4 regions of the Nocardiopsis mangrovi genome follow, and region 2 is predicted to be linked to each of the others. Evidence: riboswitches for the same ligand, from Rfam matches in the RefSeq annotation. Region 2 holds a riboswitch; each other region holds the start of a gene.
What was found. Region 2 has a riboswitch for S-adenosylmethionine ahead of ACFO4E_RS19795 (ABC transporter substrate-binding protein). Riboswitches for the same ligand answer to the same signal wherever they lie in the genome.
Positions count from the first base shown of each region.

Region 1: linked by a shared signal. The riboswitch ahead of ACFO4E_RS17180 (peroxidase-related enzyme) and the one ahead of ACFO4E_RS19795 (ABC transporter substrate-binding protein) in region 2 are both predicted to bind S-adenosylmethionine.
Region 3: linked by a shared signal. The riboswitch ahead of ACFO4E_RS06440 (aminotransferase class V-fold PLP-dependent enzyme) and the one ahead of ACFO4E_RS19795 (ABC transporter substrate-binding protein) in region 2 are both predicted to bind S-adenosylmethionine.
Region 4: linked by a shared signal. The riboswitch ahead of thrC (threonine synthase) and the one ahead of ACFO4E_RS19795 (ABC transporter substrate-binding protein) in region 2 are both predicted to bind S-adenosylmethionine.

Region 1 is NZ_JBHSFQ010000016.1:127,815-131,516, reverse strand. It holds gene ACFO4E_RS17195 (SDR family NAD(P)-dependent oxidoreductase) at 1-591, opposite strand, end outside; gene ACFO4E_RS17190 (MarR family winged helix-turn-helix transcriptional regulator) at 661-1,215, shown strand; gene ACFO4E_RS17185 (macro domain-containing protein) at 1,255-1,737, opposite strand; SAM riboswitch class IV at 1,890-1,997, shown strand; gene ACFO4E_RS17180 (peroxidase-related enzyme) at 2,088-3,293, shown strand; gene ACFO4E_RS17175 (ABC transporter substrate-binding protein) at 3,395-3,702, shown strand, end outside.
Region 2 is NZ_JBHSFQ010000021.1:2,262-5,963, forward strand. It holds gene ACFO4E_RS19790 (GAF and ANTAR domain-containing protein) at 94-876, opposite strand; SAM riboswitch class IV at 1,195-1,315, shown strand; gene ACFO4E_RS19795 (ABC transporter substrate-binding protein) at 1,407-2,507, shown strand; gene ACFO4E_RS19800 (ABC transporter ATP-binding protein) at 2,504-3,646, shown strand; gene ACFO4E_RS19805 (ABC transporter permease) at 3,646-3,702, shown strand, end outside.
Region 3 is NZ_JBHSFQ010000004.1:151,707-155,408, forward strand. It holds gene ACFO4E_RS06430 (DinB family protein) at 1-296, opposite strand, end outside; gene ACFO4E_RS06435 (SAM-dependent methyltransferase) at 355-1,137, opposite strand; gene ACFO4E_RS06440 (aminotransferase class V-fold PLP-dependent enzyme) at 1,347-2,702, opposite strand; SAM riboswitch class IV at 2,774-2,899, opposite strand; gene ACFO4E_RS06445 (DUF3870 domain-containing protein) at 3,175-3,549, shown strand; gene ACFO4E_RS06450 (CaiB/BaiF CoA transferase family protein) at 3,601-3,702, shown strand, end outside.
Region 4 is NZ_JBHSFQ010000010.1:105,143-108,844, reverse strand. It holds gene groL (chaperonin GroEL) at 1-706, opposite strand, end outside; gene ACFO4E_RS12915 (ubiquitin-like small modifier protein 1) at 1,036-1,314, opposite strand; gene thrC (threonine synthase) at 1,400-2,665, opposite strand; SAM riboswitch class I at 2,678-2,819, opposite strand; gene ACFO4E_RS12905 (alpha,alpha-trehalose-phosphate synthase (UDP-forming)) at 3,178-3,702, shown strand, end outside.

The DNA of each region.
Region 1 (3,702 bases), on a different contig from region 2:
GATGAGCTGCTCGCGGCGCTCCTCGGAGAGGCCGTCGCGGAAGAACTCGGTGTCGTCGATGTAGCCGGGCGCGACCACGTTCGCGGTGACGCCGCGGGGCCCGAGCCGGCCGGACTCGTAGACGTTCCACGACGCGAGGGCGGCCTTGGCCACGCCGTAGGGGCCGGAGCCCTTGTCGGCGGCGATGGAGCCGATGCTGATCACGGATCCGCCGCCGGTGAGCCGGTCGCGCACCGCCTCGGTCATGAGCACGGCGGTGACCAGGTTGGCGTCCATGTTGGCGCGCCAGTTGGCCGCGAGGGTGGCGAGGTCGCGGGCCTGTTCGCGGTCGTAGTCGGTATTGCCGCCCGCGCAGTTGACCAGGACGTCGACGCGCTCGGGCAGGCCGTCGGCGAAGGCGCCGACCTGCTCGGGGTCGGTTCCGTCGCAGACGGCGGCGCGGACCCCCGCGCCCTCTTCCGCCGCGGCGGCCTCGATCGGCTCGCGACGGCGGCCGGTGATGATGACGGAGTCGCCGGACTCCGCGAACGCGGCGGTTATGGCCCGCCCGATCCCCGTGCCGCCCCCGGTGACGATGACGGTTCGTGCCATTTGACCCTCCCCAGGGTAGTGTTCAGACCTAAACGCAATATAACATTTAGATCTGAACGTAGGCCCTCCATGCCGAACGACCACCACCTGGACCCCGACGACCCCATCGACGCCGTCTCACTGGCGTGGCTGCGCGAACGCCCGGGGACACCCGTGACGAGCATCGGGATCGCCACGCGGATCCGGCACGCCGCCAAGCTGCTGGGCGAGGAGCGAAGACGCGTCCTCGCCGCAGCGGGGGCCGACCCCGCCACCCTCGACCTGCTCGGCGCCCTGCGGCGCAGCGGCCCCCCGTACCGGCTGACCACCCGCGACCTCGCCGAGCGCACCCTGGTGACCCCCGGGGCGATCTCCCAGCGCATCGCGCGCGCCGAGCGCGACGGCCTGGTCGAGCGCAGCCCCCGGGGCGACGGCTCCCGCGCGGTCGACGTCGCCCTCACCCCCGCCGGGCACGACACGGTCGAGCGCCTGGTGGACCGGGTCCTCGGCCGCGAATCCGAACTCGTCGCCGGGCTCCCCCCCGGCGACCGCGCCGCACTCGACGGCCTCCTGCGCACACTCCTGCGCGACCTGAACGCACAGCTGGACACGGAGAGCCCCAGCCGGGTGGCGACCGGCGGCTGAGCGCCGCCGGAGCCCGCTCCGGCCGGCTCCGCGCGGGTGTCAGCGGACGTCGTAGACGGTGGTGGCGACGCCTCCGGCGATGAGGGTGCGGTCGATGAGCGGCTGGATCCGGTCCCACGTCCCCCCGGCGAGCCCGCAGCCGATGCGCGGCATGTGGACCGAGGCGCCCAGCTCCACGGCGTGGCCGGTGAGCGCGGCGAGGCAGGTCTCGACCGCTTCGTAGCGGATGGGCGGGCCTTTGCCGCCGGCCTTGATGCCGTGCTGCCCCACCATGTTGGCCACCCAGGCGTCGGGGCGCACCCGCACCAGCTGGACGGCGCCGAGGCCGAAGTCGTTGGCGGCGCGCTCCCGGTGCCAGCGCCGGTACTCGCGCTCGGGTTCGGGCCACCTGCGGGAGACGGCGAGGACGAAGCCCTTGCCCCAGCCGCCGAGGTCGTTGCAGATGTGGGCGATGACCTTGGGGCCCTTGGCCTGGGGCGCGGTCGCGTCGCCTCGGACGACGCGGAAGAGGGCGGCTGCCATGCCGGCAGCCTATCGCCGGGGGTGGGCCGGGACCGGAATCACCGGGAACGGGCCCGGAACCGGCCGATGACCGCAATTCCTACCAAACTTGTCGTATTTATCACCTTCTACCCCCTTGTCCGCGTTTGACGAGATCGTTTACCTTCTTCGCAGGTCAAGAGTGCCAGCGCGAAGATCCGGCTTGCTGGCCGGCAACCTCCTGCACGGCGGGGTGCCTCCGGAGTTACGACCCGGCTGCGGGAACGCGGCATGCGTGCACGATCGGGGCACCCCGGACCGTCCGGTCCGCCGCCCCGCCCGGCTCCTGCCCGCCGTCCCGCCGCCACCGGCACGACGAGAAAGCGGAGACAGTGAGCAGCGCGCACAGCACCGATGCCGCGGCGGACGCCGCCCCCGACACCGTGGGCGGCCTGGCCCGCCTCGGCGCCGCCGTCGAGGCGGCCCGCCACGCCAAGCCCGGCTTCCCCCGCGAGGCACAGGCCGCCTACGACGCGCTGTTCACCGTCCCGGGCCCGGTCGCGGCGCCGGTGCGCAGGGGCCTCGCCGCCCTCGCCGCCCGCCGGCACGGCGCCGCCGACGTGGCCGCCCACCACGCCGGCGCGGGCGCCGACCCCGCTCTCTTCGCCGACGAAGCACCGGACGACCCCGCGCTGCGCGCCGCGGTCGAGCACGTCGACCTGCTGACCACCTCCCCCGCCCTCGTGCGGCGTGCGGACACCGACCGGCTCGCGGCGGCCGGCTGGACCCCCGACGAGACCGTCGTGATCGCGCAGACCGCGGCGTTCACCGCGTTCCTGGTCCGGCTGGTGCACGGCCTGCGCCTGATCGACGGCACCGCCGAACCCGCCACCGCCCCGCTGGAGCGCGCGACGCCGGCGCGCGGCCGGACCAAGAGCACCGCGACCACGTCCGCCAACGGCGGCGCGCGCCCGGTCGCCTACACCCAGGAGCTGCTGTCGTGGACCCCGTGGGTCCCGCCCGTTGCATCCGATGACCTCACCGACGAGCAGAGGGAGGCGTTCGCGGGCAAGACCAACGACGCCTACTTCCGGCTGCTGTCGCGCGCCCCCGGGCTGCTGCGGGCGCGCACGGCGGTCGACCACGCCGTCTTCTACACCCGCGACGGCCTCCCGCGCGCCGAGCGCGAACTCGCCGCCGCCGCGGCCAGCAAGGTCAACGACTGCGTGTACTGCGCGTCGGTCCACTCGCGCAAGGCGTCGCAGATGTCCAAGCGGACCGCCGATGTCCAGCGCGTGCTGGACGCGTCGCTCCCCCGCGACCAGGACTGGCGTGCCCTGGACCTGGCCCCGCTATCGGCGGGCCAGGACGCCCGGTGGGCCGCCGTCGTCGACTTCGCCGCGGCCCTGTCGACCACGCCCGTGTCGGCCACCGAGCGGCACCTGGCCGACCTGCGGTCGCACGGGATCACCGACGCCGAGCTGGTGGACCTGGTGGGGTCGGTCGCGTTCTTCGCCTGGGCGAACCGGCTGATGCTCACCCTCGGCGAGCCGTTCTGGCCGGGCACCGAGCCCGCCGCCGCACCCGCCCCGGCCTGAGCCCGGCCCCCGCCGCGCATCGTCCGCGCCCGCCGTCAGGCGGGCGCGGCCCCGCACCCCGCTCCCGCCACCCGCACCCACACCTCCGGAAGAGGCACCCCATGCCACCGATACGGCACCGCATCCGACCATTCGCCGCCCTCGCCGCCGCGGGCGCGCTCGCGACGCTCGTCGCGGGCTGCGGCGAGGTCGTCCCCGAATCCGGCGGCGGCTCCGCCGAGACCATCACCGTGGTCGACGACGCCGACCGCGAGGTCACCATCGAGGGCCCCGTGGAGCGCGCGGTCGTCCTCAACAGCTACGGCAACGAGTTCGTGCGCGCGATCGGCGCGGGCGACACGGTCGTGGGCATCGACAAGGTGTCCGCCGAGCGCCTGCCCTACCTGGGGCTCGGCGGGGACGACGTCGT
Region 2 (3,702 bases):
CTCCCGCCGGCAGGGCGGGCGGGGGCGGCGGGCGCGGAGGGGTCCCGGCCGTTCCCTCGGCCGGGACCCCTCCGCGCTGCGGGGCCGGGTCGTTCAGGCGGGCTCGGCGGAGTCCGCCGGGGCCGGTCCCGCGAGCGGGTCCCCGGTCTCGGCGTCGCCCGGCGGCGCCGGGGCCGGCACGGCGCCGGCGCCGGTCACGCGCAGGGCGACGTCGCGCAGCTTGGTGTTGGTCTGCATGGAGGCCCGCTTGAGGACGTCGAACGCCTCGGCGTCGCTGAGCCGGTGGCGCTCCATCAGGATGCCGACCGCCGCCCCGATGTCGTGCCGGGTCGCCAGGCCCGCGCGGACGGCGGCCTCGCGCTCGGCGGAGGCGATGGCGACGGCGGCGTGCGAGGCGAACACCCACCCCCTCTCCTGGGCGGCGGCGTCAAAGGCGGCGGTCCGCGTGGCGTACATGTTCAGCGAACCCAGCGACCCGTCGTGGGTGAACAGCTCGAACCCCATCATCGAGCCGATCCCCAGGGCCAGCGCCGGCGCCCGGTAGGCGGGCCACCGGTCCTCCCGTGCCATGTCGTCGACGCGGACGGCGCGCTCCCCGCGCGCGGCGGCCAGGCAGGGGCCCTCGTCACAGTCGAACTGGGCCCGGTCGGCGGCACGGGCGAGCTCCCCGGTGGCCGCGGCGGTACACAACGCGCGGCCGGGCCGGTCGGCCATGAGGATCCCGGCCTCCTCGCATCCGTCGAGCGTGTGCACGGCCAGCCGGACGATCGCGTCCAGGACGTCGCGGACGGAGTCCTCGGAGAGCAGGTCGCGCGCCATCTCGGCGAAGACGCGGGGGTGGTCGCGCGCCGGCGTCTCGTTCGCGGGATCGTGCACGGCCTCGGCTCCTCGGCTGCCCTCGCCCGCGGGTGGGGCGAACCTGGCGCCCCGACTACCCACGACCCCGCCCGGTACTCGCGGCCGGGCGGCCGCCTCCGCGGGGCCGTCCTGGCGCGCCGCGATGCGCGCGGGTCGCCCCTGTGACACCCTGCGGTCGAATGATCTCCGCAGTTCGGACCCTGTACCCCGGTGCCGGAGCGGCGCTGCGGGGGACGGGGGAGGCGGGCGGGCGCCGGCCGAACCAGGGCGGAGTGTGCGACAGGGCACCCGACCTCCAAGAGTGGAAATGTCGGGATTCTCTGTTATGTTGATCTTCGTCACGAGTTCCAGCGACAAGCCCCGGCTGGCTGGACGGCAACCCTCCTCCGCGGCGGGGTGCCCCGGGTGAGGACATGGCCGTGGCCGGTGCCGAAGGCATCGGCGGCAAGCGCGGAGCCCCGCCACCGGCAGCGGGCCCCGACCCCCGGCGCAGGGCGCTTGCCGCCGCTGCCCCCGGCCGCCGAGAAGTACAGGCGAAGGGACGCCCGATGCAATCCACGACTCGACGCAGGGTCGCACTCACCTCCGGCGCGGCGACGTCCGCGCTGCTCCTGCTGGCCACGACCGCCTGTGGCGGCGTGGACACCTCCGGCGGCGGCGGGGGCGGCGACGAGATCACCGTCACCGCGTTCGCCGGCGAGTGGGGCAGCCTGTTCGAGGAGTCCTTCGTCGCACCGTTCGAGGAGGAGACCGGCATCACGGTGAACGTGGTCACCGGTGCCGACGCCGACTGGCTCACCCGGCTGCGCGCCGCCAAGGGGGAGAACCCGCCCTTCGACGTCGTGGCGCTCACCTCGGAGACCTTCCACCAGGCGGTCAACAACGACGTTCTCGAACCGCTGGACACCACCCGCCTGGAGCACTGGTCCCAGCTCGACCCCGTTCTGGTGGAGCAGTCCACCGTCGAGGGCTCCGCCTACGGGGCGCCGCTGACCACGGGGTCGCTGGGGCTGCTGTACCGCACGGACGAGATCGACGAGGCCCCGCAGGACTGGACCGACATCTTCAACGAGGAGTACTGCGGCCACATCGCGCTCCCGCCGCTGACCTACAACGCCGGCCTCCAGTTCTTCTCCGCCCTCGTCGCGCAGAACGGCGGCACGCTCTCGGAGCCCGACGCCGTCGACCGCGCCTTCGAGGACCTGGAGAAGCTGAAGGACTGCGTCTCGGCCTACCCGGCCGACGCCGGGACCGTGGCCACCACGATCCAGAACGGCGACGCCTGGATCGTGCCGTTCTGGGACGGGCGCGCCTTCGCGATGGAGGCCGAGGGGCAGCCGATCGGGTTCAGCTACCCGACCTCCGGCGCGGTGGGCGCCCTGACCTCCTACTACATCCCGGCCGGCAGTGAGAACACCGACGCCGCCTACCGGTTCCTCAACTACCTGACCTCCGCCCAGCACCAGAAGCCGTTCGCGCAGGGCACCTTCTACGGCGGGGGCAACGACTCCATCGAGTACGACCCCGAGTTCACCGCGAAGGTGGAGTACGGGCCCGAGGTCTACGAGGGCTTCACCTGGGTCGACTACGACGCGGCCACCCCCAACCTCAACGAATGGCAGCAGCGGTGGAACGAGATCTTCCAGTGAGCGGTCCCGGTGACGGGCCGGCCGGGGCCGATGGCGAGCACGTCGTCGTCGAGCGGCTGACCGCGGGCTACGACGGCACCGGCGTCCTCGACGTCGACCGGCTGGCCATCCGCCGCGGCGAGTTCCTGTCGATCCTGGGCCCCAGCGGGTGCGGCAAGACGACCCTGCTCAACTCCCTCGCCGGGTTCGTGCTGCCCACCGGCGGCCGCATCACCATCGACGGGGCCGACCTCACCGACGTCCCCCCGCACCGGCGCGGCCTGGGCATGGTCTTCCAGAGCTATGCGCTGTTCCCGCACATGACGGTCGCCGAGAACGTGGCCTACGGGCTGCGGGTGCGCCGGGTGGAGCGCGCCGAGCGCATCGAGCGGGTCACCGAGGCGCTGCGCCTGGTCGGTCTGGAGGACTACGCCCGGCGCCGCCCCCGGCAGCTGTCCGGCGGCCAGCAGCAGCGGGTCGCCGTGGCCCGTGCGCTGGCCACCCGCCCCGCGGTGCTGCTGCTCGACGAGCCGCTGTCCAACCTCGACGCCAAGCTGCGCCGCGAGATGCGGGTCGAGCTGCGCGAACTCCAGCAGCGGCTGGGGATCACGATGGTGTTCGTGACCCACGACCAGGAGGAGGCGATGTCGTTGTCGGACCGCATCGCCGTTCTCAACGGCGGGCGGATCGAGCAGCTGGGCACCCCGCAGGAGGTCTACGCGACACCGGTGAGCCGGTTCGTGGCGGAGTTCGTGGGCGCGGCCAACGTGATCGAGGGCGTCGCCGACGGCGACGGCGACCTGGTCTCCGGCGAGGCGCGGGTGCGCACCGGCCTGGCCGGGCTCGCGCCGGGCCGGGAGACCGTGGTGGCGCTGCGGCCGGAGAAGGTCGCGGTCGGCACCCGCGAGGCGGCCGCACCCGGCGGCGCGGGGCGGGGGTCCGCCGACGGCGTGCTCGTCTACCGCGCCTTCCTGGGCGACGCCTGGCAGGCGGAGATCGAGGTGGCCGAGGGCGTGTCCCTGGGGGCCCGCACCGCCGCCGAACCGCCGCCCCCGGGCACGCGGGTGACCGCCCACTGGTCGCCCGCCGACGTGATCCGCTTCGCCGGTCCGGAGGACGCCGACGCGGGCGCCGGAACGGCCGGGCGCGGGACCCGGTGATGGCGATCGGCCCCGCCCCCTCCCCCTCCGCGGCGCCGACCCGGCGCCCGCCCCGC
Region 3 (3,702 bases), on a different contig from region 2:
CAGGGGGCATCGGCCAGGTCGAGCGTGCGGTCGCCGAAGTGGCGGTTGACGCGCAGTTCGAGGACGGCCACGACGATGTGGCCGAGCCGCCAGGCGATGGTGGTGAAGGGCGGCGGGACGGGTTCGGGCCACTCCCAGTCGGCGGCGAAGGAGCCGTCGGGGCGCGGCCGGACCGACCAGCAGCCGTCGACCGGCTCCCAGAAGAACTCGTCGTCGCCAAGGCCCCGGAGGCGGGGCCACAGCGTGGTGTCCCAGTGGAACTCCAGCTGGGCAAGTATCTCCCCGGTCCAGTTCATGCCGTCTCCTCCCCCCGGCGCCGGAAGGTGCCCGGCGCGTCCCGCGTGGGCGGCGGGCTCAGTCCCTGCGCCCGACGCCGGCCAGCACCCCGGTTCCCTCGGCCGTGACCTCCTCGTCAGGGTAGGGCCACCAGGCGAGGTCGGCGAGACCGGGCTCGATCACCGTGAACGGCTCGAACACCGCGGCCGCGAGTTCGCGGGAGTGCGCGTCGGGTGCGGGGGCGGTGCCGGAGCGGTCCGGGGAGACGCGCTGGGCGATGGCGACGTGGCTGCCGGGGCACAGGACAGCGTGCAGGGCGCGGACGAGGTCGTGCGGGAGGTGCGGGTCGCCGCCGTGCCCGAGGGCGAGGGGGGCGGTGTCGGTGAGCAGGACGGCGACGGGGGCGCCGAAGTCGATGAGCCCGCGCGCTCTGAGCCGGGTGACGATCAGCTCGGGGCGCATGCTCTCGACGGCCACGGTGGGGACGGCGGCGCTTCCGGCGGGCGGCGTGGTGCCGTGCAGGGAGACGGCGGTGTCGGTGTCGACGTAGACGACGCGGGCGTCGGGGTCGTGGGCGCGCGCGGTCTGGGCGATGCCCTCACCGGCGGGCAGCCGGGATCCGAGGTCGATGAACTGGCGGATGCCGGCATCGGCGGCGAGGTAGCCGACGACGCGGCGGAGGAAGCCCCGGCGGGACTGGGCGAGCCGGGCCGGCGGAGCGGTATCGGCGCCGCCGGACGGGTCGGGGCGGGAGGGCCGGGAACGGGCGCGGTGGTCGCTGATGCGGATGACGCGCGGCGTGGGGATATCGGCGAGGGGCTGGTCCTCGCCGATGTGCAGTGCCCGCCGCTTGTCGGTCACGATGCGCCCCCCGGGCCGTCGCCGGTGCCGGGCGGCGCCGGTCGGCCGCGCGGGGGCCGTGCCCCGCGAGCGAACGTACGCCGCCCCCCATTAGCGCCCGATGTTACCGGTCGTGAGTGATGTGTTTCACCATTGAATTATTTAACGGTGTCGAATGCAACCTTTACGGAGAAGATCGCGTTTTGACCGTTTTGTAGATTTATGACCCTTTATGCCGGAGTTCCCGGAAGGACATCGGGGAAGCCGCGGCCGTCGGGCACCGGGGCGATGCGCCCGTCGTCGTCCTCGTACTCCCAGCGGGGCCCGCGCGCGGCCAGCTCGGCGACGGCCCCGATCAGCCGGTCGACGTGCTCCTCGGTGGTCCCCAGCCCCAGGCTCGCCCGCACCGCCTGGGCGTGTCCCTCGGGCAGCAGGCAGCGCGTGAGCAGGTGCGCGCAGAACAGGCCGTCGCGTACCCCGATGCCGTACTCCGCCGACAGCGCCGCCGCGAGGAGGTCGCTGGGCAGCCCGTCGACGACGAAGGACACGATGCCCACGCGCGGGTGGCCGGCGTCCCACAGGCTCAGATCGCGCACCGCCGGAACGGCGGCCAGCCCGGCCCGCAGCCGGTCCAGGAGCGCCTGCTCGCGGGCGTGCAGGGCCTCCTGCCCGGCCGCGGTCAGCGCGTCGCAGGCCGCGGCCAGGGCGACCGCCCCCAGCACGTTGGGGCTGCCGGCCTCGTGCCGGGCCGGCAGGTCGTTCCAGCGGACGTCGTCCTCGGTGACGTTGCCGGTCGCGCCGCCGCCGGCGAGGTAGGGGGTGGCGGCCTGGAGCCAGTCGGTGCGCCCGGCCAGCACCCCGGCGCCGAAGGGGGCATAGAGCTTGTGCCCGGAGAAGGCGACGTAGTCGGCGCCGGTGTCCTCCAGGCTGAACCGCCGGTGGGGGACGAGCTGGGCGGCGTCGACCGCGATGCGCGCGCCTGCGGCGTGGGCGACGGCGGTCAGCTCCTCGACCGGCCAGATCTCGCCGGTCACGTTGGAGGCCGCGGTGACGCACAGCAGGCGCGGCCCCTCCGGCGCCGACCGCAGTGCCTCCCGTGCCGCCTCGACGGCCGCGGCCGGGCTCTCGGGCAGCGGCAGCCGCACGACGCGCCCGGCCCTGCTGCCGCGGTGCTGCCAAGGCAGCAGGCTCGCGTGGTGCTCGCCGGCGAACACCACGACGGTGCACTGGTCGGGGATGGAGCGGGCCAGCAGGTTGAGGGCGTCGGTGGTGCCGCGGACGAACACCACCGCGTCGTTGTCCCGGGCGCCGAGGAAGGCCGCCACCGTGCGCCGAGCGCGCTCGTAGGCCGCCGTGCTGACCTGGGAGTGGAACCCGGCGCCCCGGTGCACGCTGGCGTAGTAGGGCAGGGCGTCGCCGAGCACGTCGCGCACAGCGGTCAGACACGGGGCGCTGGCGGCGTAGTCGAAGTTGGCGTAGTCGACCTCTTCGCCGGTTACCAGCGGGATACGCACGCCGGCCCCGACTACGGCGAGGCCGGCGGTGGGGAGGGGATCGATGGTCGGGTTTTCGGCGACGGCAGTCATGGTGGCACCTCCAGGGCCCTCAGGGACCCCGGGAGGAGCGCACAGCAGCACTGCGGCTCCGGACCGGACGGGGTCCGCGCTTGCCTGACACGGTTACGAAGCGGTCGTGTCTCGACCTGGTCCTCACCCGGGGCACCCCACCGCGGAAGGAGGGTTGCCGGCCAGCAAGCCGGGGCTTGACGCTGGCGCTCATGACCTGCGGTGGACTATATCGCACCCGCCCGGAACCCACGCAACCCGGGCACCCGGGACCCCCGATCGAGCGTGCCTGTGGGCCCTGGAGGCGCCCCGCAGGCCGAGCGGGAGGCGCCGCGGGGCGGATCGGCGGGGGGAATTGACAATGGGCGGAGCCCATCGGTGATACTGGCCTCGTCTGCCCTCCCGCTGAGGACGCCCGGCTCTTCCCGGCCGCCCTGCCAGGCGCGAGACTCCAGCACACCGGAGTTTCACGCTGCCCAATGGAGGGGGACCCGTGCGCCGTCCCGATCGCACATCCGAGCTCTTGCAGGACCCCGATGTGGTCCTCGTCTCCGGCTACGCCCGGCTTCCCGACGGCGTGGCCAGCCACGCGCAGTACGAGCGCCTGGGCGTGGTCCTCGCGGTGAAGCTGTCCGACGGCCGCATCGTCGCCGCCGACACCACGCTGCTCACCGACCTCGCCAAGGACTTCTTCCGCGCCCTGGTCGAGGGGCTCTCGGTGACCTCCGACCTCGCCGAGATCGTCGAGCGCGTGCAGACCCGCTACGCCGGGCAGTCGGGCGCCGCCCTCACCACCGCGCTCCGCCGCTGCCTGGAGACCTACCACCAGCTGCGCGAAGGGGCCGCCGCACCCGCGGACCGGCCCTGACGCGCCACACCGGCTCACAACCGACCCCCAGCGGAGACGAGGAGCGCACAGGTGGAGACGACGAACGACGACGCGGCGGGCGGCGGCGCGGTGCCCCCGTCCGGCACGCCCCCGCCGCTGGCGGGGGTCCGGGTCACCGACCTGTCCCGGGTC
Region 4 (3,702 bases), on a different contig from region 2:
CAACGGGCAGCAGCTCGTTGTTGTTGGAGATCTTGGAGTTGACGATGAGGATGTAGGGGTCCTCGAGGACCGTCTCCATGCGCTCGAGGTCGGTGGCGAAGTAGGGCGAGATGTAGCCCTTGTCGAAGCGCATGCCCTCGGCGAGTTCGAGCTCCAGACCGAAGGTCTGGCCCTCCTCGACCGTGATGACGCCTTCCTTGCCGACCTTGTCCATCGCCTCGGCGATGGCGTCGCCGATCTGGGTGTCGCTGGCGGAGATGGAGGCGGTGGAGGCGATCTGCTCCTTGGTCTCCACGTCCTTGGAGATGTTGGCCAGCTCGTCGCTGATGCGGGAGACGGCGGCCTCGATGCCCCGCTTGAGGCCGACCGGGTTGGCACCCGCGGCGACGTTGCGCAGGCCCTCGCGCACCAGGGCCTGGGCGAGGACGGTGGCGGTGGTGGTGCCGTCACCGGCGACGTCGTCGGTCTTCTTGGCGACCTCCTTGACGAGCTCGGCCCCGATCTTCTCCCACGGGTCCTCGAGCTCGATCTCCTTGGCGATGGAGACACCGTCGTTGGTGATCGTGGGGGCGCCCCACTTCTTCTCCAGCACGACGTTGCGGCCCTTGGGGCCGAGGGTCACCTTGACGGCGTCGGCGAGCTGGTTCATGCCGCGCTCAAGGCCGCGCCGGGCTTCCTCGTCGAACGCGATCAGTTTGGCTGCCATAGACTTCTTGTCCTCCCGAGACCGGGCTGGTACGCGTGGGAACGAGCCGATGCCCGCGACGGACGGCCCCGGCTCGCCCCGGCAACCCGTCTGCCGGAGACCGCGGCCTCATCGTCTCGATCCGGAGTTAGCACTCCTCATCTCAGAGTGCTAAGGCTCCCATTTTTAGCACTCTCCATGGTCGAGTGCAAACGACCTGTGCCCGAATTCGCCGGGTGATCACCCGCAGGTCAACCCGGCCCCCGAAGCCGAAACCCGCACCCCCGGGACGGGCCCGGGGGATGCGGGTGGGGGTTCGGCGGCGCGCCCCGGCGCCGCCCGGGCGGGGCTCAGCAGCCGCCGGCGACCGCCGGGATGATGGAGACCTCGGTGCCGTCGGCGACCGCGGTGGCCAGGCCGTCGGCGAAGCGGACGTCCTCGTCGCCGACGTAGACGTTGACGAAGCGGCGGATCTTCCCGCTGTCGTCGAGGATCCGCGCCCGGATACCGGGGTGGGCGGCCTCAAGGTCGTCCAGCACGTCCTGGAGGGTGGCCCCATCGGCGGTCACCTCGGCCGCGTCCTTGGTGTAGGTGCGCAGGATGGTGGGGACGCGAACACTGACGCTCATGAGCGCATGACTCCTTGTCTTCGTGAACGGGCGCCGGCCCGCCCGGACGGGGCGGGACCGGGCCGGAAAGGGCGCGGGGGCGGCGTCAGAGCAGCCCGGCGTCCCTGAATGCCTTCAGGGACGGCTTGATGGTGGCGGTCACCCCGGCCTCGACCGCGTTGAGCGTCTTGAGGCCGTCGCCGGTGTTGAGCACGACCGTCTCGGCCGCGGGGTCGAGGGCGCCCTCGGCGAGGAGCCTGCGCAGCACGCCGGTCGTCACCCCGCCCGCGGTCTCGGCGAAGATGCCCTCGGTGCGCGCCAGCAGCCCGATGGAGTCGACCACCTCGGCGTCGCCGACGTGCGCGACGGCGCCGCCGGTGCGCCGGCAGATGTCGAGCACGTAGGGGCCGTCCGCCGGGTTGCCGATGGCCAGCGACTTCGCGATGGTGTCGGGCTTGACCGGCTGGATGACGTCGTGGCCCTCCTCCCACGCGCGGGCGACGGGCGAGCAGCCGGTGGCCTGGGCACCGAAGATCTTGTAGGGCCGGTCCTCGACCAGGCCCAGCCGGATCAGCTCCTGGAAGCCCTTGTCGATCTTGGTGAGCTGGGAGCCCGAGGCGATCGGGATGATGATCTGCTCCGGCAGCCGCCAGCCGAGCTGCTCGGCGATCTCGTAGGCCAGCGTCTTGGAGCCCTCACCGTAGTAGGGGCGGAGGTTGACGTTGACGAACCCCCAGTCCTCGCCGGCCGGGTCGCCGATCAGCTCCGAGCAGAACCGGTTGACGTCGTCGTAGTTGCCGTCGATGGCGACCACGCGGCCGCCGTAGACGGCCGCCATGATGACCTTGCCCTCTTCCAGCCCGGCGGGGATGAACACGCACGAGCCGAAGCCGGCGCGCGCCGCGGCGGCGCCGACCGCCCCGGCGAGGTTGCCGGTGGAGGAGCAGGACAGGGTGCGGAACCCGAAGGTGCGGGCGGCCTCGACGGCGATGGCCACCACACGGTCTTTGAAGGAGTGGGTGGGGTTGCCGGAGTCGTCCTTGACGTGCAGCGTGCGCATGCCGAGCTCGGCGGCGAGGCGGTCGGCGCGGACCAGGCGGGTGAGGCCCGGGTTCATGTTGGGCAGCTCGGCGACGTTGGCGGGCACCGGAAGCAGTTCGGCGTAGCGCCAGATGCTGGCGGGCCCGGCGGCGATGGACGCGTGGCTGACCTCGCCGAACTCGTAGGCGACCTCAAGGGGGCCGAAACAGAACTCACACGCGAAGCGCGGAGAGAGGTCGTAGCGCTCGCCGCACTCGCGGCAGGAAAGGGCCACTGCGGGGCCGAAAGGGCGGGCGGTGGTGGCACCAGGGCCGGTGGCGGTCATCGCCATGCGAGGCGTCTCCCCTCATCTTCCCTGTGAGCCGATCTGGCTCCAGGACGGAGTTGGCACCTGCCCCGGCCGCCCCGCAATTTCCGCGGAATCGCACGCCGAGATGGTTGCCGGGGCTTCGCAGGGCCGTTCCCTCCACCCCTCTGGATGAGCAATATGAAGTTGTCGGTGATCCGCTCGGGATACGTTCGCCACTGTAACCGACTCCCCACCGGCTCTGCCATCCGGGGGCGACCGCGATGGCGGCGCGCGGGCCGCGGCCGCCCGGGCGCGTCCGGGCCGCCGCACGCCCGTCCGGGGCGCGCGACGCCCTGGGGCGCACCGGATGCGCGCCGCGGCGCCGGCTCCGTATCCGGGCGGACACGCGCGGACATCTCGGCAGGTTTGGGTTCCACTGTGACGGGCGAGACCTATGACACCTTCCCGTACACCCACCCGGCCCCGCCCGGCGCCGGAGGCGGGTGGTCAAATGGGAGCTCGGCCCGGACATCGTGCGAGAGGTGGACGATCAGGTGGACAAGGCACAGATCCTCGTCGCATCCAACAGGGGACCGGTGTCCTTTTCGATCGACGACGACGGCGGGCTCCGCCACCGGCGCGGCGGGGGTGGGCTCGTGTCCGGCCTCAGCTCGGCCGCCGCCCAGGCCGACACGCTCTGGGTGTGCGCGGCCCTGTCCGACGCCGACCGCCAGGCGGCCGCCCGCGCGCCCGAGGGCCGGCTCGACCGGGCCGGGTTCGACGTGGGCGGCACCAGCGTGCGGATGCTCGACATCCCCCCGGCGACCTTCGCCAACGCCTACACCTCGGTCGCCAACTCCACGCTGTGGTTCGTCCACCACATGCTCTACGACACCCCCAACAAGCCCGGCTTCGGCGCCGGCTTCCGCGCCGAGTGGGCCGACTACCGCGCCTACAACGCCGCGTTCGCCGAGGGGCTGCTCACCGGCTCCGCCGACAACGCCCGGGTCGCCGTGCAGGACTACCACCTGGCCCTGGTGCCCCGCATGCTCCGCGGCCGCCGCCCCGACCTGCGCATC